DNA from 3 places in the Pantoea sp. GABEPS69 genome. Region 3 is predicted to be linked to each of the others. Evidence: predicted binding sites of a transcription regulator. Region 3 holds the regulator's gene; each other region holds the start of a gene.

Region 1 (10,389 bases), on a different replicon from region 3:
CGGCACGCTAATATCCGGGCCTGCCGATCGCATTCTGGGCGGCCTGTCTCTGCAGCAGGCGACCGTTAATCATAAATACGTTATCCCGGCGGACTGGCAGCAACGCTTCCCGTCAGGAAGTGAAATCATTGAGTATGCCGCCGGGCATTACGTGAAAAATTCACACGATCCGGATGAGCAGCTTGTTGACCGCCGGCGCGTCGAGTACGACATCTTTCTGCTGGTTGAGGAACTCCACGTTCTGGACATCATCCGCAAAGGATTTGGCTCCGTGGATGAATTCATTGCACTGGCCAACTCCGTCAGTAATCGCCGTAAGTCCCGGGCCGGTAAGTCACTGGAGCTGCATCTGGAGCATCTTTTCATAGAGCACGGGCTACGGCATTTCGCTACGCAGGCAGTCACAGAGGGGAACAAAAAGCCCGACTTTTTGTTCCCCTCCGCCGAGGCTTATCACGACGCTGAGTTCCCTGCAGACAATCTGCGCATGCTGGCCGTCAAAACCACCTGTAAAGACCGCTGGCGCCAGATACTGAATGAAGCCCACAGAATTTCTCCGGTTCACCTGTTTACGCTGCAGGAAGGGGTGTCACAGGCGCAGTACAGGGAAATGCAGGCGGAAGGGGTCAGGCTGGTCGTGCCGTCGTCCTTACATAAAAAATACCCGGAAGCGGTAAGGGCAGAATTAATGACGCTGGGCGCCTTTATTGCCGAGTTGACAGGGCTTTACGCCGATCTTCCCTGAATAATCTCCCGGCATACCCTGCCGGGAGACGCACTCAGATGTTTTCTGCCTTCTCAGCATCGGCAGAAACGGCTTTCAGGATGTAAGGTTCCAGCAGTCTCGCAACCGCTTCAAACACAGGAACCACTACGGAGTTCCCGAACTGACGGTAAGACTGCGTGTCCGATACCGGAATACGGAAAGGTTTTCCGTCGGGCTTCTCGAAGCCCATGAGGCGCGCGCACTCACGCGGCGTCAGCCTGCGTGGACGATGCGCCTGATTTTCTTCATTCGCGAAATCTGTTTCACCCGTAGCCATATCCCAGCCGCGATCAATCAGAATTTCAGAACCGTCTTTGTGATAGCGGGCCGAAAGCGTACGGGCAACGCTTTCCCTGTTTTCAGGGTTGACCAGACCAAAACCGAAGCCGTTCCCCTTAGCAGCGTGCTTTTTGGCGTAATTGTAGAGATACTCCCAGAGCTTCGGCGTCAGGATATATTTGCTGTCAACCACGGGCTCCAGCAGCTCGCCAAATGACGGTCGCTGTTCCGGATAAAAACGACTGACGTCCCGCAGGGTAAAACCCTGATGAATATTCAAATCGCGACGGAAACCGACCAGCACGATGCGTTCACGGTGCTGAGGCAGGAAATGCTTTCCGTCGATGACTTTCGGATCGCTTTTGCCCATGTCAGCCGCATCCGCCACTTCATAACCCAGCTCGTCCAGGGTCTCCATAATGACTTTAAAGGTTTTACCCTTGTCATGGCTCTTCAGGTTTTTGACGTTTTCCAGCACAAAGACAGCCGGCTTTTTGGCGCGGATAATGCGCGCGACATCAAAGAAAAGCGTTCCCTGCGCTTCACATTCGAAACCGTGCGCCCGGCCGAGTGAATTTTTCTTGCTTACGCCAGCCAGGCTAAACGGCTGACACGGGAAACCGGCCAGAAGTACATCATGATCCGGCACGTGCTCGTCAATGTAGGCATAAGCATCGGTTTCGGGTACGTCAGGTTTGTCACTGAGCGTCACCTCCCGAATGTCGAGATTAAACGTGTGCGCCTGCTCATCGTTAAACCAGTTGGCTTTATACGTGCGCACAGCCTCTTTATTCCATTCGCTGGTAAACACGCACTGACCGCCGATGGCCTCAAACCCTTTTCGTATACCGCCAATGCCGGCAAACAGGTCAATAAACCGGAAGGCATAGTCCGGGTGATGCGCAGGCGCTTCCGGCAGCATTTTTCGCAGAAGCGCTTCTTCTGCTGACGTCAGCGACTTTGGCGGGCACTTACCATTTATCCAGCGATTAAGCGTCTCGCGACTCCACTCATTTTTACCGACTTTTCTGAGCAGCTCTGCTACGTATTTCTGGTCATAGATTTCCAGTACCTGCCCGATGAGCTTTTTGTCGTTTTCCTGACGTAGTTGTTCTTCCACGGCTGCTTTTTCAAGCAGATCCTGTGCCAGTAATTCAAATTCAGACATATTGCCTCCAATGGGTCTTATGGGTGAAACTCTATCACTCATATGACCCAGAGGGAAAGAATTAATCTGGATATTTAAACAGTGTCATGTCAGAACGCCTGATGAACACTCAATGGTCTGGTCTCAGATAACACTTTGCAGAGGGCAGCCAGACACAGTGAAAATTAAGCCGTGACCATGCCTTTTCCAGCTATGCGAGTTATTCCTAATTATCCCTCAGTAGCGGGTTTATTCACGACGCAACACATTAACTTCGCTAAGATGTTTCTGACCCTCACAGGGAGAAATAATCCTTATCTCCCTCGCCCCATCCCCCCGGGGCTGTAATCCGTTTAAAACCCGCTCAGGCGGGTTCTTTTTGAAATGCAAAAAAAAGACGATGCCGTGAAGCATCGTCAAAACGGATTTGCCATCAATGTGTATCCCTGGTGAAGGATTTGAACACTATCGGCGCCACAGCCTAAAACATTAACAGGTCTGACCGGTCGAGATATTCTGTCTTCATGCAGGCGCACAGTTGACTGACAGAATGCTCTCTATTCTCAATCAGTCCGGGCACTCTGGCGCCACACCCACGTCATATCCAGCAGATCGTTCACCCGTACACCACGACGCCGCCAGTGCGAGTACCATTGCCGGTATGTGCGAACTGACTGGCTGGCCAGCGCCGTTTCGGCCTCACAGATAAGTCTTTCCAGCGCTTCAGCCTGGTGCATCATTGCCAGTGAAATTCGTCGTTCTGACGCTACAGAAGCGGGCCGCCCGGTATTCTCAGGCAGGCTCAGCAACGTGAGTACAGGGGGGCATGCGTTATCCTTTCTTGCTGCCATCCTCGCCTGGGCTACAGACTGCGCAGGGCGTGAAAATACATTGTGCAGCCTGCAGACCCTGTGCCGCTGCGGATAAAGGGGAGGCGCTGCAGGTACTATCATGACGGTATTCATACGCGCGCTCCTTTTCTGCCCAGTACCGCCACGATTTCCGCTGGCGTAATGCCCGCTGAGACCATCTCTTCAATGCGCGTCAGCAGCCGGCCGATGCTTTCCGGCTCAAACTGTTCGGTGTTCAGAACGTACAGCCCTGTGTGATCGGGATTTATCCAGATAAGCCCGTGCCAGAACGGCGACTCGCTGCCCGGGCTCAGGATGTCGAGCGTGACGAGCGGATTTTTTCGGTGCGTCAGGCGGAGATGAACCGGGAACACCCCGCCCCACTCTCCCCGGCATTCGCAGTCAGTAAGCCAGGCATTACTGAGCTGCAGGGCATTCAGTACGGTCCCGCACAGCCGCCGGCGAAACGCCTCACCGCGCGCGCTGTAGGCCTCAAAGTCGCCCGGCGTGAATGCCTTAAGACGTTGCAGTGTCACGCTTTCATCGCGTGTCAGTTCGCTACCGCAGCAGCTGCGGTAGCCGCCGCGCTGGCGGCCGTAATACGCGGAGGTCTTGCCGTTACGAATTTTTTCTTTAGACTGAGTCGCTGACATATCGAGTTCCTCATAATTTGATTGTCATGCCCTGCGCGGAGTGACAGCTCCGCCAGGGCAACCATCCCGGCCGTTCCGGCCGCATTTCTGCTTCGTTTACCTGCTGTTTTCACCTGATTCGCTGCCTCGCGTGAGCAAAGCCGCGTCATTCAGAACGGGATGTCGTCGTCAAAATCTGCCGGCGGATAATTACCCTGCGGCGGTGCCTGAGGTTCCGGCTGCGGCTGATCCGCGCTGCGACCGCCCTTACCGCCTTTGCCGCCGTTACCTTTTGCTGCAGGCGGCTGCTGAGGCTGAGCGTTTTGCTGCCCGCTGAACTGCTGTCCGGTCTGTCCGCCGGCGCCACTGCCACGCCCGCCCAGCATCTGCATGGTGCCGCCAACGTTCACCACGACTTCCGTGGTGTATTTGTCCTGTCCATCCGAGCCCTGCCATTTACGCGTGCGCAGCTGGCCCTCGATGTAGACCTGCGAACCTTTCCGCAGGTACTTCCCGGCCACCTCCGCGAGCTTTCCGAACAGCACCACGCGATGCCACTCCGTGACCTCTTTGCTCTCGCCGGTCTGCTTGTCGCGCCAGCTTTCCGACGTCGCCAGCGTGATGTTTGCGACGGCGCCGCCGTTTGGCATGTAGCGCATCTCGGGTCCCTGCCCCAGATTGCCGACCAGAATGACCTTGTTGACGCCCCGTGAAGCCATGTTCGTTCTCCTCATGCAGTTGGGTTTTAAACCACGTCACCCGTTGAGTTTCGGGAGCCGCGGTGTTGACGTTTTGTGGAAATCGGCTGGTTTTTTCCTCCGGTATTCACTTCACCCGTTTGAGATCCTTCGCCGCGAGGGCGTAAACCAGCGCGGGTGACGGCAGGCGTCCAGGGCGACGGGGACATTTATTTCCGGTCTGGCGCAGTGGCCGGAAATAAATTTTCCCGGCGTTCACTTCACCCTGGAGGACCACGGCGCCTGTGCTTGTCTCAGCCCCGGCGAAAGGACTTAAACCGGTGAAGTCCGGCGGAAAAGCACAGCACGATGCAGCGGCAACGGCGGCTGAGCGGCAGCGAAACGGCGTTGCGCCTCAGAGCGACGGCGGATTCAGGCCGTCGCGGTTCGCGCCAGCCTGTGGGCTGGCTGCAGCCCCTGCCCTGCCGTGTATGTGTCTGGTCCGGGTTTTATGCGGTACTGCCGGCAGCAGTTCAGCCGGCAGCCTCCCGGCGCACGCGCGCCGGGCAAATACAGATGAGAATGAGAAAGGCGGGTTGAAAGGGTTTCAAGACATACTCCTTATGCGACAGCTCCCTGAAAATGAACATTAATCATACACAACAGGCTTCGCTTAAAAACCCTGCAATGGTCTTTTCAGACGACCGCCAGCACGCTTTGCCTTCAGCCCTTAGACCCCAGCCGGCAGGCCCGGAACGCGTCGCGCGGTCCGGTGAAGCTTACCGGCTCTGCCGGTTAGCTGAATGGGGCTGACGACCCGTTCAGGGGAGCCGAAGGGGGCCCTTATCCACATCTTCCCTGCACATCCCGCGCGTAAAGCTGTGGATAAACATCTGCAGCCCTTTCCCGATGGTGCATGCAAACAAACGGTTAATTTATGAGCTGTCGTTTCGCTGTAAATCTTTATAAATCAATGGCTGTATTTTCTTCCCGACGATGAGGATCAAGCGACTTCTTGCGCGTATCAGGAAGCCAGCCAATAATACTGTAAATACATACAGCGCTTTAATAGGGATTTTAGCTATGTTTAACGCCTTTGAGTTGATGCACCCGGCGGACAATCCGCCGCCCAGCTTCAGGCCTCTTTTCCTGGAACGTGTGCCCTGCGGGTTTCCCTCACCCTGTCAGGACTACGCGGAACAGGAGCTTGATTTAAACGAATATCTTATAGCCCACCGGGCAAGCACCTTTTTCCTGCGCGCGCAGGGCAACAGCATGCAGGACATTGGCCTGTACGACGGCGACCTGCTTATTGTCGATCGCTCCCTGACGCCGGAGCACAACGACGTGGTTATCGCCGAGCTTTACGACGAATTCACGGTAAAGCGCCTTTTGCTTACACCGAAGGGGCCCGTTCTGCAGCCCATGAATCCCGCCTATCCCGTTATCATTCCAGACCCGGACACGCTTGAGATCTTCGGCGTAGTGGCGCACTTCGTGCATACCCCCCGCAAGAGGAACTGACATGTTTGGCCTGATTGACGTAAACAGCTTTTACGCCAGCGCGGAGAAGGTATTCCGGCCCGACCTGAAAAATGCGCCGGTGGCCATCCTGTCTAACAACGACGGCTGCGTTATCGCGCGCAGTAAGGAAGCCAAAAAGTACGTGAAAATGGGCGATCCGTGGTTCAAGATAAAGAATCAGCATTTCCCTGAGAAAATCCATATCTTTTCAAGCAATTACGCCCTATACCACTCAATGAGCACCAGGGTGATGTCCTGCATCGAGGAAGTTGTGCCGCGTCTGGAGGTATATTCAGTGGATGAGGGGTTCTGCGACTGTCGCGGCATGGAAATGGCCATGCCCTATGAGGATTTTGGCCGCATGATCCGCAACCATGTTAAAACCTGCACCGGGCTGACCGTCGGCGTCGGCCTGGGGCCGACGAAGACGCTGGCGAAGTCAGCGCAGTGGGCCGGAAAGGAGTGGCCGCAGTTTCGCGGGGTGCTGGCGCTCACGCCGGGCAACCCCAGGCGGACAGAGACGCTACTTTCACGCCAGCCCGTGGGTGCACTCTGGGGCGTAGGTTCCCGGCTTGAAAAACGCCTGCAGCTGCTCGGCGTGACAACGGCGCTTGACCTGGCACGCACCTCCCCTTCTTTCATCCGCAAGAATTTCGGTGTGGTACTGGAGCGAACGGTACGCGAGCTCAACGGTGAATCCTGCATCCCGATGGAGGATGCGCCCCCGCCCAAACAACAGATTGTCGTGAGCCGCAGCTTCGGCGAGCGCATCACGGAATATGACGCGATGCGTCAGTCCGTCTGCGCGTACGCTGAACGCGTGGCGGAGAAGCTGCGTGAAGATCGCCAGTTCTGTCACCACGTTTCCGTTTTCATCCGCACGTCGCCTTTTGATACCGGGCAGCCCGGCTACGGTAACACAGCGTTTGTGAAACTGAGGGTGTGCACGCAGGACACGCGCAACATCATCGAGGCAGCGGTAAACTCTCTGGACGCTATCTGGCGCCCGGGCTTTCGGTATGCGAAGGCGGGGATCATGCTCAGCGAGCTGCGGCCGAACGGTGTGGCGCAGCTGAACCTGTTTGACGATGAGGCGCCGCGCGCAGGCAGTGAAGCGCTGATGAGCCTGATGGATTCCATGAACCGTTCCGGCCGCTACAGCATAGGCTTTGCGGGTAAAGGAATTGACCCTGACTGGAAGATGAAGCGGGAGTTACTTTCCCCTGCCTGGACTACGAGCTGGGGTGATATCCCGACAGCCAGAGTTTGCTGAGTATCGATAAGAGTTAGCAAGAAGATAAAATAATAAATTATTAAGAAATTATCTTAACAAGATAACAATATCGTCAAGTCAGCCTCGCACATCTTATTAGGATAACAAGATATTATCTTATTTTTTTAGTGGTGCATTGGGACTGATGGTTTTCATTAACAGAACTGGCTGTCCTCTTGAACAGGTCAGGTTGCTACGGTAATGCCTTCATCACAGGGAAGCTTATTCTTTGAGAAGAAGAAGCAGAAGTTGCTTCAGTACTATGAGCTGCGTACGAAAATACAGCATTGCGTCCGCATTTACATAACCACAAAGGAAATTAACAACATAACAAATTAGTATGTTGTTAAACACTTATAAAACAACAAGTTATTAGCATAAAATTATCTTGTTAAGATAACATATTGATATTATCATAAGGAGATAACTTATTAACTAGTGAGGTTGTTATGATCATCGTTCTGGGCAGCCAGAAAGGCGGTGTCGGTAAAAGCACTCTGGCGGTTTCGATTGCTGCCTGTCTGAAATCAACCGGTAAATCGGTCATTATTGTCGATGCCGACGACCAAAAATCGGTACTTACCTGGTATAACAACCGACCTGAATCTCTACCTCACATTCCAGTGACAGGCGCGACAGGTAACATCAAGGCAATGCTCAAGGAGCATGCAAAATCCTATGATTATGTCATTGCCGATTGTGCAGGACGAGACAGTGCAGAAATGCGCAGCGGTTTAATGTCAGCAGATGTCTTTATCTCTCCACTGCGACCCTCACAGATGGATTTGGATGTTGTGCCTCATACCTGTGAAGTTTTTACCGCAGCCAAAGATTTCAATGAAAATGTCAAAGGTTATCTGGTTCTGAATATGGCTCCGACCAACATGTTTGTGAACGAAGCTCATCAGGCTGCAGAAGTGCTTGCTGATTATCCACAGATGCAACTGGCCCAGTCGCGTATCTGCGATCGTAAAGCTCACAGGGACGCCTGGGCAGAGTCTTTGACAATATTTGAAACCCAGAATGACAAAGCTCGCGAAGAAGTTGCAGCCCTGGTTAAAGAGGTGATCCTGTGAAAAACCGAGCGAACACTCCACCAAAAGATGAAAATGCTTTTATTAACGGCGGCACGGCTGGCCTGAATGTCGTGCCGGAGAAAGTCAGCACAGTTAAAACTAAGGCCAAGCCGGTAAGCATCTCTTTCGCAGACACAAACCTGAAATCGATTGATAACTGCATCCGTGATGAAATGAACAATACAGGTCATCGTGTTAATCGTTCAGATGTGGTTCGGGCAGCAGTTATGGCCTTCGAAAAGCTCCACCAGAATGAGCGATCTGAACTTATCCAGAAGGCAAAACTGCAGTAACTATCATAAAAAACATTATCTTACTATCTTAGTAAGATAGTAAGATAATTCAATCATCATTGTTGTCTAGTTCTGACCAGTCAATATGTATGTAGAGGCCTAAGTATTAAACCATTACAAGGCATTGAAATATAAAAAATATCCAAAGCAGCAACTTAACTAATTGTCAAATTAACAACTTATTAAGTTGATATGTTATCTGATGGGCGCGGGTTCGTTCAGACATGGAGAAAGGAGAGCAAAGTGCGCTGAAGGTGATCCCATTATGGCCAGGTTTAACCATAAATGGTTCTCATCTGCCGGACAGTCTAAAACAACAAACGTTATTTCACAGTCATTATTTCAGCAAGACAGGTTGTGTAGCGCGGAGACAGCATTTCACGTTTCATCTGCCAAGTATTATCTGTGCCCTGACCTGCGAACCAGACTTTACTCAGTCCGGACCTGTTTATCTGATCCACAGCAGACATCAGCGCATCGGCATTAGCGCGCGGCAGCTGCTGGCTGAACATATCAAGTTGGGCCACGCCCGATTGATAAAAATCTCCCAAGGTGACGCCAGCTTTTGCATACCTGTATCCGTCTCGCCATATACGTTCGAGGGCTTGCAGAGCAAAGCCGATAATATCCCGGGTATCACTGGTAGGATATTCGCAAGTCATCGCTGCTGCATTGGCATACTGAGGCTCGTTTCCGTATCGGCCGGTTGCGACCGAGACAGTGATGTGTCGGCATTTGGAGCTTTGCTCACGTAATTTCTCTGCCGCGCGAGTGGCATACGTGACAACAGCCTGCTGCAGCTCGTCAATGGTTGTCACGCGCTGCCCGAAACTTCGGCTTACCACTATCTGCTGTTTTGCTGGCGGCGCGTCTTCTAGCGCCAGACAGGATTCGCCGTTAAGCTCGCGCACTGTCCGCTCGACTATTACGTCAAAACTTTTACGAATGACGCTGGTATTACTGTCAGCCAGTTGCAGTGCCGTACTGATATTCATTGCATGCAGCCGTTTGCTAAGTCTGCTACCTATGCCCCATACATCATCCACGCTGACCAGCGCCAGTAGCTTGCGCTGCCGGTCAGGGCTGGAGAGATCAACGATGCCATTCGTTCGGATCCATTTTTTAGCAGCAAAATTTGCCAGCTTAGCCAGCGTTTTGGATGGACCAAATCCTACGCCAATCGTTAGTCCGATCTCTTTCTTTACCCGATCACGCATCTGCCGTCCAAATTCTTCAAGCGGCATATATGCGGCTATGCCGCTGACATCCAGAAAGCTTTCATCTATCGAGTAAATTTCCTGGCCTGGTGCCATTTCACCTAGGATAGCCATCATTCTGGCGGACATGTCGCCATACAGAGCGTAGTTAGAGCTAAAGATATGGACGCCATTCTCCCGAAAGTAGCGTTCATTTTTGAAAAGTGGGGCACCCATTTTAATACCCATGCGCTTGGCTTCAGCAGAACGGGCAATCACGCAGCCATCATTATTTGACACTACGCATATGGGTTTACCTCGCAAATCGGGTCGAAACACCGTTTCGCAGGACGCGTAGAAATTATTGGCATCGGCCAGTGCAAACATTTTTTAAACCCCGGCTGTTCTCGCTCATTACAGCATATACACCCCATAGCTTATCTGGGTCATTCATCTGGCGGATGATTGAATCCCAGTCCCGCGACATCGGTAAGCGCATAGGCTACAACGCCCCAGACAGGCAGTTCCTGGCTTTCATCGAGCAGAGTAATTGTCTCATCTCCTCTGAGCTCTTGCAGCGCCGGTACGGGGTTTATAAGAAGCCTGCGAAGCACGAGTTCTCCTTCAATCTCAGCGATAATGATGTGTCGATGTTGAGGGGTGATCGCGCGATCG
Region 2 (10,389 bases), 1.2 Mb from region 3:
AAAATCGCCGCGAGCGCCATCACTTCGATCGCACGCTCAATTTTCAGCTGGTCGACGAACACGGCAAAGAGATCGATATTCGGCGCGATCGTCTGCCGCTCTCTGCGGAAAGCGATATGGAAAAGGCGATGATCCTCTATAACCGCAACGGCCAGGTCGCCTCCGTACCCCATTTCGCCGCCGTGCGCGACGGTGCGGCAAACCTGCCGCCCGTCGAGGCGGAATTCGTCTGGATAGACGAAGCGCAGTCGCCCGCGATTAAGCGCTGGTTTCACCGCTTCGATCAGGCGACCCGCCAGCAGTTTATGTCGCTGGTCAAATTGTTAAGGACAAGTTGATAGGCGGGAAAGACGCAGGGTAAACTCGTGCCACTCTTCTTCGCACGCGACTTCACCAGGACGTCTTTATGGAACAGACCACCCGCACGCTTGGCCTTAGCAAACATATCGCGCTGGTTGCGCACGACCACTGCAAGGCCTCGCTGCTCGACTGGGTAAAACAGAACCAGCCCACGCTTGAACCTCACACGCTTTACGCCACCGGCACCACCGGCAATCTGATTAGTCGCCATACCGGACTGAACGTGAACGCAATGCTGAGCGGCCCGATGGGCGGCGATCAGCAGGTGGGCGCGCTGATCGCGGAAGGCAAAATCGACGTGCTGATCTTTTTCTGGGATCCCCTTAACGCGGTGCCGCACGATCCCGATGTTAAGGCGCTGCTGCGCCTCGCCACCGTCTGGAACATTCCGGTTGCTACCAACCGCGCCACGGCCAACTTTATTATTCAGTCGCCGCTGTTTGCCCAGCCGGTAGAGATCGCCATCCCCGATTATCAGCGCTATCTGCAGGCGCGCCTGAGCTAATCAGGCTTTACGCAGCAGCGGCACGCCGAGCTGACGAAACGCCTCGACAAAGCGCGAAGGCTGTTCGCGATCGTAGAGCATCCATACCTGCTGGCGCGCGCGCGTTAACGCCACATAGGCCAGACGCCGCTCCTCCGCATCCGGAAAATCCTCCGGCTGCGGCAGCAGTCCCTGCTCGATCACCGATTCGCGCGCCTCGGCGGGAAAGCCCTCTTTTCCCGCCTGCAATCCCAGCAGAATAACAAAATCCGCTTCCTGTCCTTTACTGGCGTGAATGGTCATAAAGTCGAGGTTGAGCTTCGGCCAGCGGGTTTTGGCTTTATCCAGCACATCCGGGCGCAGATGGTGATAGCGCGCCAGCAGCAGCACGCGCTCATCAGGTTTCACGTAGCCGCTCAGCTTGTTCAGCAGCGGCTCCAGCTGCTCCTGCGGCAGCAGGCCTGCGGCTTTTTTGCTGCCTTTGATCAGGCTGTTGAGCGGCTTGCGCAGCTGGTGCGGGTTCTGCTGGACAAAGCGGTTAGCGATATCGCCGATGCGATCGTTAAAGCGATAGGTGGTATCCAGCACGCAGCGATCGCCGTCGCCGAAGTAGTGATGAAAGGCGGTGGTCAGCGTCATCTCTGCGCCGGTGAAGCGATAGATCGCCTGCCAGTCGTCGCCCACGGCGAACAGCGTGGCGCGCTTGTTCTGCTGGCGCAGCGCCGCCAGCAGGGCGGCGCGCTGCGGCGAAATATCCTGAAATTCGTCTACCAGAATATGCTTCCACGGGCTGATAAAGCGTCCTTTGTCGAGGATCGCTACGGCCTGATGGATCAACCCGGAAAAATCGACCGCGACCTCCTCTTTCAGCGCGCTTTTCCAGGCTTTCAGCAGCGGCGCCATCAGCTTCACTCGCTTGCTGAACAGCTCGCGCACCTCTTCCGGCGCGTCAGCGATCATCGCCGCCTGCGCGCCGCCGTGCATGCGCATCAGTCCCAGCCAGCGTTCGAGGCGCGACGCCAGCCGTTTCGCCAGCCGATCGTCCTGCCAGAAGTGCCCTTCAGGCAGCTCCCACTCCAGCTCGTCGCGCAGCCACTGACGCCAGCCGTTCGCCTGCGCCTTCTTCTCGTCGCACTGCTGACGCCAGGTGTCGATCAGCAGCGCGTGACGCGCCGCGATATCGCCCTCCAGCTTGCTGACGACCGGCTGCTTATTGCTGCCTTCGCGGATAATGTGCAGCGCCAGCGCGTGAAAGGTGCGCGCCTGAATGTCGGCGACGCCCAGCCGTGATCGAATGCGATCGTTCATCTCTTCCGCCGCCTGCCGCCCAAACGCCAGCAGCAGAATCTGATCGGGCGCGGCCAGCTTGCGCCGCAGCAGCCAGCCCGCCCGCGCCACCAGCACCGAGGTTTTGCCGCTGCCTGCGCCCGCGAGCACCAGCACCGCATCTTCGCCGTTCACCACTGCTTCGCTCTGCGACACGTTGAGCGGCGAAGATTCCACCGAGGCGAAAAAGTCGTGATGCGCGCTGAGCATGCGCGCCGTCCAGTCGCGGTTGCGCTGGCGCAGCGCCGCGTCGCCCTGCTCCAGCCAGCGCTGGCAAAGCAGGTAAGGCTCGCGGCAGTCGCTGAACTCTTCCAGGCGCGCCAGCGGCAGCGGCAGCGCGGCGAACTGTTTTTCGATGGTGGCGCGCAGCGCCTGCAGCTCGCTGCGCCTGATCCAGCGATCCTGCTCGCCGAAGCGCGCGATCTCCTGCCTGAGTTCGTCTAGCACCCCGGCGCAGATCGCGCTCATCTCGGCGCTCCACGCCTGCCAGGCCTGCAGCAGATAGTGGTAGAAGCGCTGCGTCTCCTGCCATTCGGTGCCGTGCAGCCGCACTACTTTGTCGTCAGGGAGTAAAAATTCCAGCTCGCCCCAGACCATGCCGCGCTTGCAGCTGATATTGAGCAGCTCGTTGAAAGGAATCAGGTATTCGTGCCGGTCGCCGCTTACTTCCACCCCAGCCGCCAGCAGGCGTACCCGGTTATAGGGATGCTGGGCAAGCCGTTTGCCCATCGATGTCGCTTTGAGTTCCATGTCCACACCGTCGAACCTGGGAAAAGAATATCGGGAGTTTACCTGTCAGACTCTTGGCGCTCCAGCCTTAAAACAGGCTAAACTTGGCGGCACATCTTGCGGAAAGCAAAAGGAAAAAAACGCCATGCGCACTGTGTTGAACATTCTCAATTTTATTCTCGGCGGGTTTATCACCACCCTTTGCTGGCTGTTCGCCACGCTGGTGAGTATCGTCCTGATCTTTACCCTGCCGCTGACGCGCTCCTGCTGGGAAATCACCAAACTCTCTCTGCTGCCTTACGGCAACGAGGCGTTGCACGTGGACGTGCTGCGACCGGAGAGTAAAAGCGCGCTGCTCAACACCGGCGGCACCTTCCTCAATATTTTCTGGCTGATCTTTTTCGGCTGGTGGCTCTGCCTGACCCATATCTCCACCGGCATCGTGCAGTGCATCAGCATCATCGGCATTCCGGTGGGCCTCGCCAACTTTAAAATCGCCGCCATCGCGCTCTGGCCGGTCGGCCGCCGCGTGGTCTCGGTTGAAGAAGCCCGCGCCGCGCGCGACGCCAGCGCCCGTCGGCGCTACTGAGGCCGCTATATGATGTCCAAAGCCTTGCCGGGCTGGCGCAACTATCTCTTTAACAGCAGCTGGCGTTATCTGCTGCGCATCTTTCTGGCGCTGACCGGCTGCGCGGCGGTGCCCTGGTGGCTGCATCAGATCGACTGGACCATTCCGCTGACGCTCGGCGTGGTGGCCGCGGCGCTGGCCGATCTCGACGATCGCCTTACCGGTCGACTGCGCAATCTGCTGATTACCCTGCTCTGCTTCTGTATCGCCTCGGTGTCGGTAGAGCTGCTGTTTCCCCATCCGCTGGCCTTTATGGCCGGTCTGGCGCTCTCCACCTGGGGCTTTATTCTGCTGGGCGCGCTCGGCCAGCGCTACGCCACCATCGCCTTTGGCGCGCTGCTGATTGCGGTTTACACCATGCTGGGCATCGGGCTTTTTTCGCAGTGGTATATGCAGCCGATACTGCTGCTGGTCGGGGCGCTCTGGTACAACGTGCTGACGCTGCTCGGCCATTTGATGTTCCCGGTGCGGCCGGTGCAGGAACAGCTGGCGGGGAGCTACGCGCAGCTGGCGCAGTACCTTGAAGCCAAGGCGAATCTGTTCGATCCCGACGGCGAGGCGCAGGATGACGCCACCCTGATCCGCACCGCGATGGTCAACAGCCAGCTGGTGGCGCAGCTAAACCTGACTAAAAGCACGCTGCAGAGCCGCCTGCGCGGCGATCGCGGATCGCGCAGCACCCGCCGCAGCCTGCACTACTACTTTGTCGCGCAGGATATCCACGAGCGCGCCAGCTCCTCTCATCTGCAGTATCATCTGCTGCGCGACGACTGGCGCTACAACGAGATCCTGTTCCGCTTTCAGCGGCTGCTGAATATGCAGGCGCAGGCGTGCCGCCAGCTCTCTCAGTGTATTTTGCTGCGCGAGCGCTGGGAGCATGACCCGCGCTTCGAGCGCGCCTTCGATCGCCTGCAGACGGCGCTGGAGCGCCTGCAGCAAAACGAGCCTGACGCGCCTCATCTGCGCCCGCTGTTCTGGCTGTTGCGTAATTTGCGCGCCATCGACGCGCAGCTGGGATCGATAGAGTCTGAGCAGTCTTTAGCCAGCGAAAACCTGGCGGGCGATAACCGATTGTCGCGCGAAGGGCTCAGCGGCTGGAGCGACATTCGCCTGCGTCTGAGCCGACACATGTCGCCCGCCTCGGCGCTGTTCCGCCACGCGGTGCGCATGACGGTGGTGCTCTGTATCGGCTACGGCTTTATTCAGATTACCGGCCTCGATCGCGGCTACTGGATCCTGCTTACCAGCCTGTTTGTCTGCCAGCCTAACTATAACGCCACGCGGCGCAGGCTCGCGCTGCGTATCGGCGGTACGTTGGCGGGCATCGCCATCGGCCTGCCGGTGCTCTGGCTGGTGCCGTCGACCGAAGGCCAGCTGGTGCTGATCGTGGTCAGCGGCGTGCTGTTTTTCGCCTTTCGTCAGGTGCAGTACGCGCAGGCGACGCTGTTTATTACGCTGCTGGTGCTGCTCTGCTTTAATTTGCTGGGAGAAGGATTCGAGGTGGCGCTGCCGCGCATCGTGGACACGCTGCTGGGATGCGCGCTCGCCTGGCTGGCGGTGGCGTTTATCTGGCCCGACTGGCGTTTTCGCCAGCTGCCCGCCGTGGCGACGCGCACCCTGAATGCCAACTGCCGCTATCTGGATGCGATTATGGAGCAGTATCACCAGGGAAAAGACAACCGCCTCGCCTATCGTATCGCGCGCCGCGACGCCCACAACGCCGATGCGGAGCTGGCTTCGGTGGTTTCCAATATGAGCGGCGAGTCGCGAACGCAGCAGAAACATAAAGAGTCCGCTTTCCAGCTGCTCTGCCTGAACCACTCTTTCCTGAGCTATATCTCTGCGCTGGGCGCGCACCGCGATAAGCTGAACGACGGCGCGCTGCTGACGCTGCTCGACGATACGGTCTGCTATGTCGAAGATGTGCTGCAAACCGAGGTGGTGAGCGACGCCGAAGCGGAAGCGATGCAGAGCGCGCTAACGCAGCGCATTAGCGATATGGCTGCCAATCAGGAGACGCGCGCTCCGCTGGTGCTGCAGCAGCTCGGCTTGCTGGTCGCCCTGCTGCCGGAGATCGCCCGTCTGCGCCGGACGCTGGCGGAGCCTTAAGAAGCATCGCCTTTTAACGTCTCCTGATACCATTCATTCAGTTCCGCCCTGACCGTTTGCGGCAGGGCGGCTTCATGACGCCCTTCTATTGCCCCTTCCAGCGCCAGCAAGGTTTTAAAGCCGATGTGCTGATTGATCGCTCTGAGCCTGAGCCAGCACCGTTTTGATCCCAGCTCCCTCAGATGGCGCACGGTCCTCACCCCCGCCTCGTGCAGCAAGAGCTCCATGCGTAGGCTAAGGTTGGGCAGATCTTTCAGCCGCAGCGGCCGCTGTTTGGCCAGCGTCTCCTGTCGGGCGGTGCGCAGTGAAGCGGCGGAGAGCGACAACAGCTGGTCAGGATCGCTCCAGAGCGCGTCGTCGACGCGATAGTAGTTAAGGCTCACCTCGGTGCCGCGCTTGCGAAACACCAGCGGCTGCATCGGCTGCCGCGCTGCATATTTCCTCAGCGCTTCGCTGGCGCGCAGATAGAGCGCGTCGTCATTGATGAGAGCGAAAACGACTTTTTCCACCGCCAGCGCATAGCCGCCGAACTGAGTGCGCGACTCGATGTGGCCTAGCGCGGCCAGACGATTGCGGGACCGTTCTACAACAGGGTGCTGTTTTTTCATGACACGCTCTCCTTGTGTGCAATTAATAAAAAACCATCACTATCAATCCGTTAGAGATATAGAAAAAATCAATTAAGGGTTCAATTAATTCTTTTGTTCGAGCCCGACCTTCTCTCTTTTTTGCGAGCCGTTTTCCAAATTTGAGGTTGATCTTTATCCAGGAAGTCATTACTGTATATCCATACAGTCCAATGCTGAGTGGTTAACTTATGCGCACCCAACACTTTAATAATGCAGGCTTCGCTCACCGTCACGTATCCGCTACCAAACCGTCGCAGCACAGCGGCTGGATTACGGAACTGCGCTATAGCGAACAGCCTGGCATGATGCAAATGTTGCTGCTGCCGTTACTGCAACAGCTCAGCCAGGAGTCTCGCTGGCAGCTGTGGCTGACGCCCGCGCACAAGCTCAATCGCGCCTGGCTGCAGCAGTCGGGTCTGCCGCTGGAAAAAAGCATGCACGTCGCGGATTCCGAGCGCTGCACCTCTGTGGAGGCGATGATTAAAGCTTTGCGCACAGGGAATTACAGCGTCGTGCTGGCGTGGATACCTTACGATCTGGATGAGGAAGAGCGGCGCGAATTAGAACAGGCTGCGGCGGAAGGCAAAGCGCTAGGGTTGATTATGCGTCCAAATGGGACGACCGAACGCACGCTGCGACCAAATAAAGGACTAAAAATTCAGTCGGATTTGTTTCATTAAGTAAAAATAGGATTTTTCTCGCGCCATTTACCTTTTTTGTTTCAGCTAAGCCACTGATTCTTTTCCCTCCAGCTTTGACAATGGTTTAGCTGCATTTTGCCTTAAAGCGCGACGGCATTAAGGCCGGGCAAAATGTTAGAATATGTGTATAAAGCCCTGTTTTTTTGCAGCATCCCCTCACATCATACTTGTAACTTTCCAATCTCGTTGTAGACTTTACCTCGCCAGGGTGCTCAATAATCTCCGTTTTTTAATCGGTAGAGTCATAAGCGAGCGTATTAACCCGGCGAAGGATTACAACCAAGAGCATCCCTTTTTGCTCATTGCCTATTTGGATGATAACGAGGCGCAAAATGAAAAAGACAGCTATCGCAATTGCAGTGGCACTGGCTGGCTTCGCTACCGTAGCGCAGGCCGCTCCGAAAGATGACACCTGGTATACCGGTGCTAAACTGGGCTGGTCTCAGTATCACGATACTGGTTACTACGGTAACGGTTATGGCAACAATAATGGCCCGACTCACGAATCTCAGCTTGGCGCTGGTGCATTCGTAGGTTACCAGGCTAACCCGTACCTGGGCTTCGAGCTGGGTTACGACTGGCTTGGCCGTATGCCGAACAAAGGCACCGTAAACAACGGCGCATTCAAAGCACAGGGCGTTCAGCTGGCTGCTAAACTGAGCTATCCGATCACTGACGATCTGGATGTCTACACCCGTCTGGGTGGTATGGTATGGCGCGCTGACGCAACTCAGAACAACGCTGTCAACGGCCGCATCAGCGACCACGACACCGGCGTTTCTCCGCTGGCAGCAGTGGGTGTTGAATACGCTCTGACTCAGAACTGGGCAACTCGTCTGGACTACCAGTGGGTTAACAACATCGGCGACGCACAGACCGTTGGCGCACGTCCTGACAACGGCATGCTGAGCGTAGGCGTTTCATACCGCTTCGGTCAGGATGAAGCAGCACCGGTTGTAGCTCCGGCTCCGGCTCCGGCTCCAGTTGTTGAAACCAAGCGTTTCACCCTGAAGTCTGACGTGCTGTTCACCTTCAACAAATCTACCCTGAAGCCGGAAGGCCAGCAGGCTCTGGATCAGCTGTACAGCCAGCTGAGCTCAATGGATCCGAAAGATGGTTCAGTCGTCGTTCTGGGCTTCACTGACCGCATCGGCTCTGAGCAGTACAACCAGAAACTGTCTGAGAAACGCGCTCAGTCAGTGGTTGACTACCTGGTATCTAAAGGTATCCCGTCTAACAAGATCTCTGCACGTGGCATGGGCGAATCTAACCCAGTTACCGGCAACACCTGTGACAGCGTGAAAGGCCGTCAGGCTCTGATCGACTGCCTGGGTCCGGACCGTCGCGTAGAAATCGACGTGAAAGGTATCAAAGACGTTGTAACTCAGCCGCAGGCTTAAGTTACTCCGTAAGAAAAAACCCCGCAAAGCGGGGTTTTTTTATGTCTGCTGTTTATCCTTTAACGCACCGCGCTAGTCGCTGCCCGTTTCTGATTTGCCGAGAATCGCCTGCAGATCCTGTTTCAGACTCGACATTTGGGTAGCGTATTTCTCTTTACGTTCGGCATCTTCGATCAGCTGAACGATAGTTTCCGACAGCGTGCAACCGCGACGCTGCGCCAGCCCTGCCAGACGCTGCCACACCAGATATTCCAGATCGATCGATTTCTTACGCGTATGCTGATGCTCAGCGTTGAAGTGTCGCTTGCGGCGCGCGCGAATCGTCTGTTTCAGCCGATTATCCAGGTCCGGATGAATATGTTGCGCGATCCATTCAGCCACATCGACCGGACGGTTTTCCATTGCGAGCAGTTCATCCACGGCCGCCTGCGCGGCGCTGAGTTCAAGATGACGCGTGATCAGCTCGCCTTCCCGGTGCTTCTTCACCAGGTATTTCCATTTCCATCCACTTTCAAGATTTTCGAGTTGTTGGTATTTCATCGGAATCTCATCGTGACCGCGTAACAAATTTAGAATAACAGTTTTTTTGCTGGATGCAGTAAGGAAAAAGGCGTTGTATGTCTCAGGGTTAATCCGAACCATGCAGTGCTTAACAAAGGGGTTTCCTGTATAATCCCGCTTTTCTTTAATTAACCAAATGCGATTATTTTGACCAGCTCCCAACTTTCCTGGCAAGACCTGCAGCCGAATATTACCGGATACGCGTCCGTTTTCTCCCGTATTACCGAAGAAGAGACCGATAGCCTGGCGACGGTACAGCCGCGTTTGCTGAATGCGCTGGCCTGCCTCGATCAGCAAAGCGAGAGCTTTCCCCTTCTGCTGGTATGTAGTCAGGAGAACCTGGACTACCTGGCGCTTATCGCGCGCCAGATGGAGCGTATCGCTGACGAATCCACTGAGCTGTTCGGCGGACATTATCATATCATCGCGGATAACGTGACCCTTCAGCCGCCCGGCGATGCCTCGCATCCTTTTACCGGCAGCGGTCAGGTTCAGTTCGCAGAGTGGATTGAAAACGATCAGCTATTCGGCTGCGTGCGCCTGCACCGCGACCGACTGCAGCTTGAGCCAGGCCTGATTCACCGCGCCAACGGTGGAACGCTGGTGCTGTCGCTGCGCACCCTGCAGGCGCAGCCGCTGCTGTGGCTGCGGTTGAAACGCGCTATCCAGCTGGGCCGTCTGGAATGGCAGTCGCCCGATGAACGTCATCCTTTGCCGGTCTCTGTTCCCCCGCTTCCGCTTAGCCTGAAACTGGTGCTCTGCGGCGACCGCGATGCGCTGGCGGCGTTTCAGGAGAGCGATCCTGAACTGCACGAGATGGCGATCTATACTGAATTCGAAGAGAACATGCAGATTGTCGATGAAGACGACATGCTCGCCTGGTGCCGCTGGGCGCAGGATGTCGCGCTGCAGGCGGGACTGCCCGCTCCGCAGGCCGATTTCTGGCCGCCGCTGATCCGCGAAGCGGTGCGTTACACCGGCGATCAGGAAGTGCTGCCGCTCTGCCCGCGCTGGCTATTACGTCAGATGCGCGAAGCCTTCGCGCAGGAGAATGCGCTTAACGAGGCGGCGCTGGTCAGCGCCCTTGACGTGCGCACCTGGCGCGAAGCCTTCCTCGCCGAGCGCATGCGCGACGAAATTCTGCTGAAGCAGATCCTGATTGAAACCGAAGGCGAAGTCGTCGGTCAAATCAACGGTCTTTCCGTGGTGGAGTTTCCGGGCCATCCGCGCCCGTGGGGCGAACCTTCGCGCATTACCTGCGTAGTGCATCCGGGCGACGGCGAGTTTACCGACGTCGAGCGCAAAGCTGAACTGGGCGGCAACATCCATGCCAAAGGCATGATGATTATGCAGGCGTATCTTATCGCCGAGCTGGAGCTCGATCAGCAGTTGCCCTTCTCGGCTTCGCTGGTGTTTGAACAATCCTACTCGGAAGTCGACGGCGACAGCGCCTCTCTGGCGG
Region 3 (10,389 bases):
ATACTGCACGCCCAGCAGCCAGCCGAGGATCACCATGTTAGCCAGCGTCGCCGGCGCGCTGAGCCAGCGGATATCAATAAAGATCGCGGCCTGCTCCTGCACCTGCGGATCGCCGCCCGCCAGCCGACCTGTCAGCGCGCTGAGCGGCTCGCGCAGCAGGATAAACAGCAGGCCCGCCAGCAGCGCCATCAGTAGCGGCTGCGTCAGGGCGCGCGCCAGCGCCTGCGTATCGCGTGCGCCAAAGGCCTGCGCGGTGATGCCGGTGGTGCTCATGCGCAGAAAGAGTAAAAGCATAAAGACGAAGCTGGTCGCGGTCGCGCCAATCGCTACGCCGCCAAGGTAAACCGGACTGTCGAGATGGCCGATAACGGCGGTGTCCACTAGGCCAAGCAGCGGTACGGTGATATTGGAGAGGATCATCGGCAGCGCCAGCCGCCAGAGTTGTCGGTCGTCAGCAGAGAAGAGACGCATCAGCCGGTCCATGCCTGAAAACGTAAAAAGAAGCGAGGCGGCCCCGGCGCGACATTAGCCGCAGGAGGCGCGTGAAAAGATTATCGTACAGACGCCTGACGAAGGGATGCAGGCGTCTGAAGGCCAGCGGTCAGAGCCACTCGCCGTTGCGCACCACGCCTACCGCCAGACCTTCGACGGTCAGCGACTGCGTGCGGGTGTCGACGATAATCGGCTCGAAGTCGTTGTTTTCCGGCAGCAGATGAACCACGGTGCCCTGCTTTTTCCAGCGCTTTACCGTGACTTCGTCATCGATGCGCGCCACGACGACCTGACCGTTACGCACATCCTGCGTTTTATGCACAGCCAGCAGATCGCCATCCATAATGCCGATATCTTTCATCGACATACCGGCGACGCGCAGCAGGAAGTCAGCAGAGGGCTTAAACAGGTCGGGATCGACTTTGTAGTGCGTTTCAATATGTTCCTGCGCCAGTAGCGGCTCGCCGGCGGCGACGCGGCCGATTAGCGGCAGTCCGTTGGACTCTTCCTCTTCCATCAGCAGGCGAATGCCGCGTGATGCGCCGGAAACGATCTCGATAACACCTTTACGCGCCAGCGCTTTAAGGTGCTCTTCGGCGGCGTTGGGGGAACGGAACCCCAGCTGCGAGGCGATCTCCGCACGCGTTGGCGGCATGCCCGTCTGGTTGATATGGTCGCGAATCAGGTCATAAACCTGTTGCTGCCTGGTGGTTAATGCTTTCATCCCGCCCCCTGGTTGTTTATACAGTCGCTGTGAGTATATACAGGTATTGGCGAAATGAAAACCAAAACCCAGGGAAATAACAGCCGTTTGGGCAATTCTGGAAAGGCTATCGCAAATGGGTCCAGAGCAGCGCGATCCAGACAAACAGCGCCAGTATGATAGCGAGCAAGACGGCGGCGGAACCCATATCTTTCGCCCGCCCCGCCAGCGGATGCCGCTCCTGGCCGATGCGGTCGACCACCGCCTCAATGGCGCTGTTAAGGATCTCGACGATGATCACCAGCACCACCGATCCGATCATCAGGATGCGCGCGACGGAGTCGACATCCAGCCAGCAGGCGATGACGATGGCGACGATGGCGGCCGTGGCTTCCTGACGAAACGCGGCCTCATGCTGCCAGGCGGCGCGTAGCCCCTGCCACGAGTAGCCTGCCGCTTTCACTATCCTGAGTAAACCGGTGGTATTACTTGCCATTGCGAGGGAACCCTTTTAGTTGTTTGACGTCAATGTCTGGGCCAGGTGCGTTTGGCACCACCACAGATCTTCGCAGCACTTTCTGATATGCTTGCGGCGCTTTGCTAACAAGAGGCTTCATGTTGTCTATGTCAGGTTGGCGTAAACTTTATTATAAATTGTTGAATTTACCACTTTCCATTCTGGTAAAAACGAAGGCTATTCCGGGCGATCCCGTCTCCGAACATGGACTCGATCCGACGCGGCCGATTATGTACGTGCTGCCATACGATTCCAAGGCGGATTTGCTGACGCTGCGCCAGCAGTGTCTGAAGCATAATTTGCCCGATCCGCTGTCGCCGCTGGAAATCGACGGCGCGCTGCTGCCGCGCCACGTGTTTATCCACGATGGCCCGCGCGTATTCCCCCATTTCGGGCCGAATACGGAATCGGTGAAAATTTTCCACGAGTATCTCGATCTGCACCGCAACAATCCTCAGCTCGATATCCAGATGCTGCCGGTCTCGGTGATGTTCGGGCGCGCGCCTGGCCGCGAGGTTCAGGGCGACGATACGCCGCACCTGCGCGAGCTTAACGGGGTTGAGAAGTTCTTCGCTATCATCTGGCACGGCCGCGACAGCTTTGTGCGCTTTTCCCCCACGGTTTCGCTGCGCTGGATGGCGACGCAGCACGGCACCGATAAATCGATCGCGCAGAAACTGGCGCGCGTGGCGCGCATTCATTTCGCACGCCAGCGTTTAGCCGCGGTCGGCCCGCGTCTGCCGGCGCGTCAGGATCTCTTCAACAAGCTGCTGCAGTCCAAGGCGATTGAAAAAGCGGTGGAAGAAGAGGCGCGCAGTAAAAAGCTTTCCCATGAGAAGGCGCAGCAGAACGCCGTCGAGATGATGGAAGAGATCGCCGCCGACTTCTCCTATGAAGCGATCCGCGTCACCGATCGCGTGATGGGCTGGCTGTGGAGCCGTCTCTATCAGGGCATCAACGTCAACGGCGGCGAACGCGTGCGCCAGCTGGCGGAAGATGGCCATGAGATCGTCTATGTACCCTGCCACCGCAGCCACATGGATTATCTGCTGCTCTCCTACGTGCTTTATCACCAGGGTCTGGTGCCGCCGCATATCGCCGCAGGCATCAACCTGAACTTCTGGCCAGCCGGCCCGATTTTCCGCCGTCTGGGCGCATTCTTTATTCGCCGCACCTTCAAAGGCAACAAACTCTACGCCACCGTGTTCCGCGAATATCTCGGCGAGCTGTTCAGTCGCGGCTACTCGGTCGAGTATTTTGTTGAAGGTGGGCGCTCACGTACCGGCCGTTTGCTCGATCCGAAAACCGGCACGCTGGCGATGACGCTACAGGCGATGCTGCGCGGCGGCAAGCGACCGATTACGCTGGTGCCAATCTATATCGGCTATGAGCACGTTATGGAAGTGGGCACTTACGCCAAAGAGCTGCGCGGCGCGGCGAAAGAGAAAGAAGGCTTTATGCAGATGGTGCGCGGCCTGCGTAAGCTGCGCAATCTGGGCCAGGGCTACGTTAACTTCGGCGAACCGCTGCCGCTGGTGAACTACCTCAACAAGCAGGTGCCGGAGTGGCGCGACGCCATCGATCCGATTGAACCGCAGCGTCCCAGCTGGCTGACGCCGACTGTAAACGATATCGCGGCGCGTCTGATGGTGCGCATCAACGAAGCGGGCGCCGCCAACGCCATGAACCTGTGCGTGACCGCGCTGCTCGCCTCGCGTCAGCGTTCGCTAACTCGCGAGCAGCTGATCGAGCAGCTTGAGTGCTATACCGAACTGCTGCGCAACGTGCCCTATTCGCCGGAATCGACGGTGCCGCCGCTTTCAGCGGAAGCGCTGCTGAACCATGCCATGAGCATGAATAAGTTCGAAACCGAGCAGGACAATATCGGCGACATCATCATTCTGCCGCGCGAGCAGGCGGTGCTGATGACCTATTACCGCAACAATATTCACCATATGCTGGTGATGCCGTCGCTGATCGCCGCGATTATTCAGCAGCACCCGAACCTGAGCGAAGCCGAACTGCTGCGCCAGGTGCGTCTGATTTACCCGATGCTGAAAAGCGAGCTATTTCTGCGCTGGGAAATCGACGCGCTGCCGGCGCTGCTGAGCGCCCTCTGTCAGGAGCTGGCGCGTCAGGGGCTGATTACTCTGCAGGATGGACAGCTGCGCCACACCGCCGCGCGTTATCGCACGCTGCAGCTGCTGGCCGCCGGCATCCGCGAGACCCTGCAGCGTTTCGCCATCACCTTCTCGATCCTCAGCGCGAAGCCGACCATCAACCGCGGCACGCTGGAGAAAGAGAGCCGTATGCTGGCGCAGCGTCTTTCGGTGCTGCACGGCATTAATGCGCCGGAGTTTTTCGATAAGGCGGTGTTTACCACGCTGGTGCTGACGCTGCGCGATGAGGGTTATATCAGCGACACTGGCGACGCTGACGTCGAGCGTACGCAGGCTACCTGGCATATTCTGGCCGATTTGGTGACCAGCGATGTGCGGCTGACTATCGAAAGCGCGGTGGCGCACGAGTAGCCCGCCGCGGACAGCAAAAACCAAGGGCGACAGAGATGTCGCCCTTTTTTTCAGGCAGCTCCACGGGTTGATAAGCGGGAGAGAGGGACCGAAGAGCAAAGCGTCCTGCGACAAGGATAAAAACGTCGGGAACGTTTTTGAACAACGCAACGCGTTGGCCCGTTTACGGGTGCCCTTCAGGGATGAGGGGCATATACGCGCGGGCCGAGCCGGCAGGGATGCCGCTTTTTGCGTCTTTGCGATCGGGCCCTCTCTCCCGCGCTGGCACCTTGCCAGCAGACGCAAAAGGCGACAAATTTGTCGCCTTTTTGCTGTTAAAAAAGCTGGCTAAACGGCGGCGTATTCAGCACTACGCCAATAAACACCACCAGGCCGACATAGTTGTTATTAAGAAACCCCTGGAAGCAGGCGTCGCGCTCGCGGCGAACGATCAGCTTTTGCTGGTAGAGAAACAGCGCGGCGGCGCCGAGCAGCGACCAGTAAAAGAAAGCGTTAAGCTGCATCAGCAGTCCCACCAGCGCCAACAGACCCAGCGTTGCGAGCTGCAGCAGGCCGATAATCAGCTTGTCGTAGCGACCAAACAAAATCGCCGTCGATTTGACGCCGATCTTGATATCGTCATCGCGATCCACCATGGCGTACTGCGTATCATAGGCGACGGTCCAGCAGATGTTTGCCAGGAACACCAGCCAGCATTCTAATGGTAAGGACTCACTAACCGCAGCCCAGGCCATGGGAATAGCCCAGCCGAACGCCGCGCCTAACACCACCTGTGGCAGATGGGTATAGCGCTTCATAAAGGGATAGCACCAGGCCAGCGCCAGCCCGCCGAGCGAAAGCAGAATCGTCATCAGGTTCATGGTGAGCACCAGCGCGAACGCCAGCAAGCCCAGCAGCACAAACAGGATTTTCGCCTCTTTCTCGCTGACCGCGCCGCTGGGCAGCGGACGGCCGGCGGTACGCTTCACGAAGCCGTCGACCTTGCGGTCGGCGAAATCGTTAATCACGCAGCCCGCCGCGCGCATCACAAACACGCCGAGCACAAACACCACCAGCACCGACAGCGGCGGCACGCCCATATCCGACAGCCAGAGCGCCCACAGCGTCGGCCACAGCAGCAGTAGCGTGCCGATCGGTTTATCAATACGCATCAGGCGGCTATAGGCCTGAAACTTACTCATCTGTACGCTTTTTTCCACGTTTAATCGTCCTCAGGCCAGGTCGCGATAGAGCGGCGAGGCGGGTAAAAACAGTTCGGTCAGCAGCAGCGGCTTGCCCGACAGCCGCAGGCGCGAGCGGCGTCCCCAGAGCGCGCCGACGCTGCCCGGTTCGATAAAGTCGCGGCTTAAGGTCGAAGAGGAGAAAAGATAGCGGCCAAGCGGGCGCGTCCCTAGCTGTTGCAGCATCTGTTCCGGGCCGTTGAGCGTGCTTTCCGGCACCAGCGTGCGGCCGATAAGCCAGGGTTCGTCATCGCCGCACAGCACGATCTCGCGCAGCCAGAAGCGCGCATCATCCGGCAGAAGCGCCCTTTCATCGGTGAGTTCATCGGCGTTGATAAAGCCTTCGCGCATCGGCCGCACCGTCACCTGCCGACAGTGCTGCTCGAAACGGCGCGTCATGGAGTCTTCCTCCATCAGCCAGTCCAGCAGCGGCGCGGTCAGCGTCGGATGCGTAGATGGCAGCCAGTTGAGCGCGCGTAATAAGCTGAGCGCCTCTTGCGACATATCACCACTCCCGTCAATTTTGAGGGCAACAGTGTAGCGCAGAGGCGCGACGGGCACACCTGGCGGCAGTTATTCGCGCTTCAGGCGGTTGCTGTTCGCCAGCCACAGGGTCACCACCAGAATCAGGATGGCGCCGGAGTAGCAGAGCGTATCGAAGGGATTTTTATGGTCGACGATAATCAGTCGAATAATCGCCGTAATGCCGATATAGACAAAATAGCGCAGCGGGAAGTGATAGCCAGACTGGAAGTATTTAACAATCAGCGCGATAAATTCGAAGTAGAGGAAATAGATAACGATCCCCTCAATCAACAGATAAGAGGAGGCCTGTTCTCCAACATTCAGCAGCACGTTGGCAAGGTGCAGCGTCTCTTTGCCCAGAAACACCGCCAGAATAACCGCCAGCGCCAGCAGTCCCAGATTTAGCACCCATTGCAGCGCCAATGCGATGTACTGACCGCCGGTGGGTTTAACGTTCATGATTTGCCTCGATAATGGCTTTTTAGTAAAGGATCGCCATCATGCTGTAATGTGATATAGATCACAAGATACCGGCAGTATGCCGCTCGCCGCTGCGGACAAAAATCCGACATCGATCTCCTTCTCGTCTCAGCGAACTGGTCTACAGTTAAAAGGTCGGCAGCGCGCGCAGGTCGCTTAAAATTCAGAAAAAATTGCGTTCTTCCGGCCGTTCCTTTTGCAGATTGCTCTTTCCGTCAGGCTGGCTCTCTGCTGCTTTTTAGCCTGACGGTTACGGAGTGGCATGACGTGTTGACCCTGCTTAATCTTCTTTCCGCCGTCGCCCTGCTGGTCTGGGGCACTCATATCGTGCGCTCCGGCATTATGCGCGTCTTCGGCGCCGACCTGCGCCGCGTGCTCAGCCGCAGCATCGAAAAGAAACCCATGGCTTTCCTGGCGGGCATCGGCGTAACCACGCTGGTGCAGAGCAGTAACGCCACCACGTTGCTGGCGACTTCGTTTGTGGCGCAGAAGCTGATGGGCCTGACGCCTGCGCTGGTGGTGGTGCTCGGCGCCGACGTCGGCACCGCCATCATGGCGCGTATTCTTACTTTCGATCTCTCCTGGCTGTCGCCGCTGTTTATCTTTTTCGGCGTAGTCTTCTTCCTGTCGCGCAAGCAGACGCGCGTCGGCCAGATGGGCCGCGCCAGCATTGGCCTGGGGCTGATTTTGCTGGCGCTGCAGCTAATCGTCAGCGCCGCCCGGCCGATTACGCAGGCGTCGGGTGTGCAGGTGCTCTTCTCCAGCCTGACCGGCGATATTCTGCTGGATGCGCTCATCGGCGCGGTCTTCGCCATTATCAGCTACTCCAGCCTGGCGGCGGTGCTGATTACCGCCACGCTGACCGCCGCGGGCGTGATCTCGTTTAAAGTGGCGCTCTGTCTGGTAATCGGCGCCAACCTCGGCAGCGGCCTGCTGGCGATGCTGAACGCCAGCGGCTCCAACGCCGCCGGCAAGCGGGTGGCGCTCGGCAGCCTGCTGTTCAAACTGCTCGGCTCGCTGGCGGTCCTGCCCTTTATCAACCTGCTGGCGCCCTGGCTGGATAAGATGCCGGTTAACGACGAAGAGCTGGTGATCTTCTTCCACGTCTTCTACAACCTGATCCGCTGCCTGATTATGGTGCCCTTCGCCGATCCGATGGCGCGGCTCTGCACCCGCCTTATCGGCGACGATGCCGAGGCGGATATGGCGATGAAGCCTCGCCATCTCGACCGCAGCGCGCTGGATACGCCGACGCTGGCGCTGGTCAACGCCGCGCGCGAGACGCTGCGCATCGGCGACGTGCTGGAAATGATGCTGGAGGCGTTCAATAAAGTGGTGCACGGCGAAGTGCGCGAAGAGCGCACGGTGCGGCGGCTGGACGACGACGTAGACGTGCTTTATACCGCTATCAAGCTCTATCTGGCGCGCATGCCGAAAGAGGATCTGTCGGAAGAGGATTCGCGACGCTGGGGTGAAATTATCGAGATGTCGCTGAATCTTGAGCAGGCGGGCGACATCATCGAACGCATGAGCGGCGACGTAGCGGATAAGGCGCTGACGCCGCGCCGCGCCTTCTCGGCGGAGGGCATCAAGGAGTTAGAGACGCTGCATGAGCAGCTGCTGGCGAACCTGCGCCTTAGCCTGTCGGTGTTTCTCTCGCGCGACGTCACCAGCGCGAAACGGCTGCGCCGCGCCAAGCATCGCTTCCGCATTCTGATTCGCCGCTTTTCGCATGCGCATGTCGAGCGACTGCATCAAAAGAACGTCCAGAGCATTGAAACCAGCTCGCTGCATCTCGGTCTGCTGGGGGATATGAAGCGCCTGAATTCGCTGCTGTGCAGCGTGGCCTATACGCTGCTGGAGCAGCCGGACGATGGGCGGGACGAGGAGTGAAGCGGGGGCGCACGGCCCCCGCTCTGTTACTGCTTGTCGACCGGTTTGCCTGACCAGTAGCCAGCCAGCAGCGAGCCAGAGAGATTGTGCCAGACCGAAAAGAGCGCGCCCGGCAGCGCGGCCAGCGGCGAGAAGTAGAGCTTGCCCAGCGTCGCCGCCAGTCCGGAGTTCTGCATGCCGACCTCCAGCGCCAGCGTGCGGCAGGTCGACTCGTCGAAGCCGAACAGCTTGCCGCCCCAGTAGCCGCCCAGCAGGCCGATGGCGTTATGCATCACCACGGCGGCGATCACCATCAGGCCGACCGATCCGATAAAGCCCTGGCTGCCCGCCACTACAGCGCTGATGATCAACAGAATGCACACCATAGAGAAAGCCGGCAGGTAAGGCTCGATCCGGCGCACCAGACCGTTAAAGCTGTGATGGACGATCAGCCCCAGGCTAATCGGGATCGCTACGATCTTCACGATGCTGAGCAGCATGCCCACTACGTCCACCTGAATATGCGTATCGACGTAGAAGCGCGTCAGTAGCGGCGTCGCGAACACGCCCACCAGCGCAGAAACTGAGGAGATGGTCACCGACAGCGCGACGTCGCCCTTCGCCAGATAGATCATTACGTTCGAGGCGGTGCCGCTGGCCACGCTGCCCACCAGGATCATGCCCGCGGCGAGATCCGGCGGCATCTGGAATAGCTTCGCCAGCGCCCAGGCGGCGAGCGGCATCACCAGATAGTGCAGAAAGGTGCCGGCGATCACCGGCGCCGGGCGCACCAGCACGCGTTTGAAATCGTCGATATTCAGCGTGACGCCCATACCAAACATAATCAGCATCAGCAGCCAGGAGACCCAGGGTCCGATGCCGAGAAAAGTGCCGGGCGAGTAGTAGGCGGCAACTGAGAGCAGCACGGCCCACAGCGGGAACAGGCGGGTTAATTTGGCGAGCATAGCCAGACTTCCTTCTTTGAATGTTGTGTTTTTTCGCGAATTTGCCACAGAGAAACGCGACGCAGGAACGGGTGCGCCAGCGGGGCGGGATCATAACATTTCGTTATCGCAAGGTGAGGCCAGAAGGGAAAATGGGGATCGACTGCTGCCGATCCGCCAGACAGGGCCAGAAATACGCTGGCTTTTACGCTAAAAAGCGGTCGATCGCACCAGCCGGATCCGATCCGGCCGGGCGGATCCTTACTCGAACAGGTTTTTATGCAGCGCGCGCACCACGCTTTCTGCATCTTCGCCCGGCACCAGGAAGCAGAGGTTGTAGCTGCTGGCGCCGTAGCAGATCAGGCGCAGGTTAAACGGCTCAAGCGTGCCGAACACCTCTTTGCCGACGCCGCGCGCGCGGGAGAGGTTGTTGCCGATGATTGCCACCAGCGCCAGGTTCTCTTCCACTTCAACGCGGCAGAGCGACGACAGCTCCGTCAGCAGCGCCTGGGTCAGCAGGCTGTCGCCGGTAGAGGTCGAGCCAGTGGTGTCGAGCGTCAGCGCCACGCTCACTTCCGAGGTGGTAATCAGATCCACGGAGATATTATGGCGCGCCAGAATAGTGAACACTTCGACGAGGAAGCCGCGCGAGTGCAGCATGTTGAGGCTGTGCAGCGTCAGCAGCGTCTGCCGACGACGCAGCGCCAGCGCGCGGAACAGCGGCGGGTTGGCGGTTTCGCGATGCACGCGCGTGCCGCCGGCGGCTGGATCTTTGCTTGAGCCGACAAACACAGGAATGTCGCTGCGCACCGCCGGCAGCAGCGTCGCCGGATGCAGCACCTTGGCGCCGAAGATCGCCATTTCGGTCGCCTCTTCGAAGGTGATGTCGTCGATACGCTTCGCGGACGGCACCACGCGCGGGTCGGTGGTGTAGATGCCCGCCACGTCGGTCCAGATATCGACGCGCGCCGCTTTCAGCGCCTCGCCCAGCAGCGCGGCGGTATAGTCGCTGCCGCCGCGTCCCAGCGTGGTGGTACGGCCCTTTTGCTCGCTGCCGATAAAGCCCTGGGTAATCACCAGCGACTGCGCCAGACGCGGCGTCAGC

What was found. Region 3 encodes LexA, which represses DNA repair genes until DNA is damaged. Its sites were predicted from a motif close to TNCTGTATGTACATACAGNA; they were not measured.
Region 1: the regulator LexA is predicted to act here: its motif matches at 5,396-5,415, upstream of umuD (translesion error-prone DNA polymerase V autoproteolytic subunit).
Region 2: the regulator LexA is predicted to act here: its motif matches at 6,414-6,433, upstream of sulA (SOS-induced cell division inhibitor SulA).

The regions. Positions count from the first base shown of each region.
Region 1 is NZ_CP118621.1:19,151-29,539, reverse strand. Features, by position in the region: gene PVE98_RS23290 (type II restriction endonuclease) at 1-745, shown strand, start outside; gene PVE98_RS23285 (DNA cytosine methyltransferase) at 780-2,213, opposite strand; gene PVE98_RS23280 (conjugation system SOS inhibitor PsiB family protein) at 3,154-3,696, opposite strand; gene PVE98_RS23275 (single-stranded DNA-binding protein) at 3,846-4,394, opposite strand; gene umuD (translesion error-prone DNA polymerase V autoproteolytic subunit) at 5,436-5,876, shown strand; gene umuC (translesion error-prone DNA polymerase V subunit UmuC) at 5,878-7,149, shown strand; gene PVE98_RS23260 (ParA family plasmid-partitioning AAA ATPase) at 7,599-8,225, shown strand; gene PVE98_RS23255 (hypothetical protein) at 8,222-8,518, shown strand; gene umuC (translesion error-prone DNA polymerase V subunit UmuC) at 8,842-10,101, opposite strand; gene PVE98_RS23245 (S24 family peptidase) at 10,161-10,389, opposite strand, start outside.
Region 2 is NZ_CP118618.1:2,583,866-2,594,254, forward strand. Features, by position in the region: gene PVE98_RS12745 (DUF2057 family protein) at 1-338, shown strand, start outside; gene mgsA (methylglyoxal synthase) at 407-865, shown strand; gene helD (DNA helicase IV) at 866-2,920, opposite strand; gene PVE98_RS12760 (YccF domain-containing protein) at 3,045-3,488, shown strand; gene yccS (YccS family putative transporter) at 3,498-5,636, shown strand; gene PVE98_RS12770 (TfoX/Sxy family DNA transformation protein) at 5,633-6,244, opposite strand; gene sulA (SOS-induced cell division inhibitor SulA) at 6,454-6,945, shown strand; gene ompA (porin OmpA) at 7,299-8,366, shown strand; gene matP (macrodomain Ter protein MatP) at 8,439-8,906, opposite strand; gene PVE98_RS12790 (Lon protease family protein) at 9,069-10,389, shown strand, end outside.
Region 3 is NZ_CP118618.1:3,735,743-3,746,131, forward strand. Features, by position in the region: gene dinF (MATE family efflux transporter DinF) at 1-471, opposite strand, end outside; gene lexA (transcriptional repressor LexA) at 602-1,216, opposite strand; gene PVE98_RS18200 (diacylglycerol kinase) at 1,323-1,691, opposite strand; gene plsB (glycerol-3-phosphate 1-O-acyltransferase PlsB) at 1,820-4,243, shown strand; gene ubiA (4-hydroxybenzoate octaprenyltransferase) at 4,558-5,424, opposite strand; gene ubiC (chorismate lyase) at 5,455-5,967, opposite strand; gene psiE (phosphate-starvation-inducible protein PsiE) at 6,037-6,447, opposite strand; gene PVE98_RS18225 (Na/Pi cotransporter family protein) at 6,736-8,361, shown strand; gene panS (ketopantoate/pantoate/pantothenate transporter PanS) at 8,388-9,305, opposite strand; gene lysC (lysine-sensitive aspartokinase 3) at 9,546-10,389, opposite strand, start outside.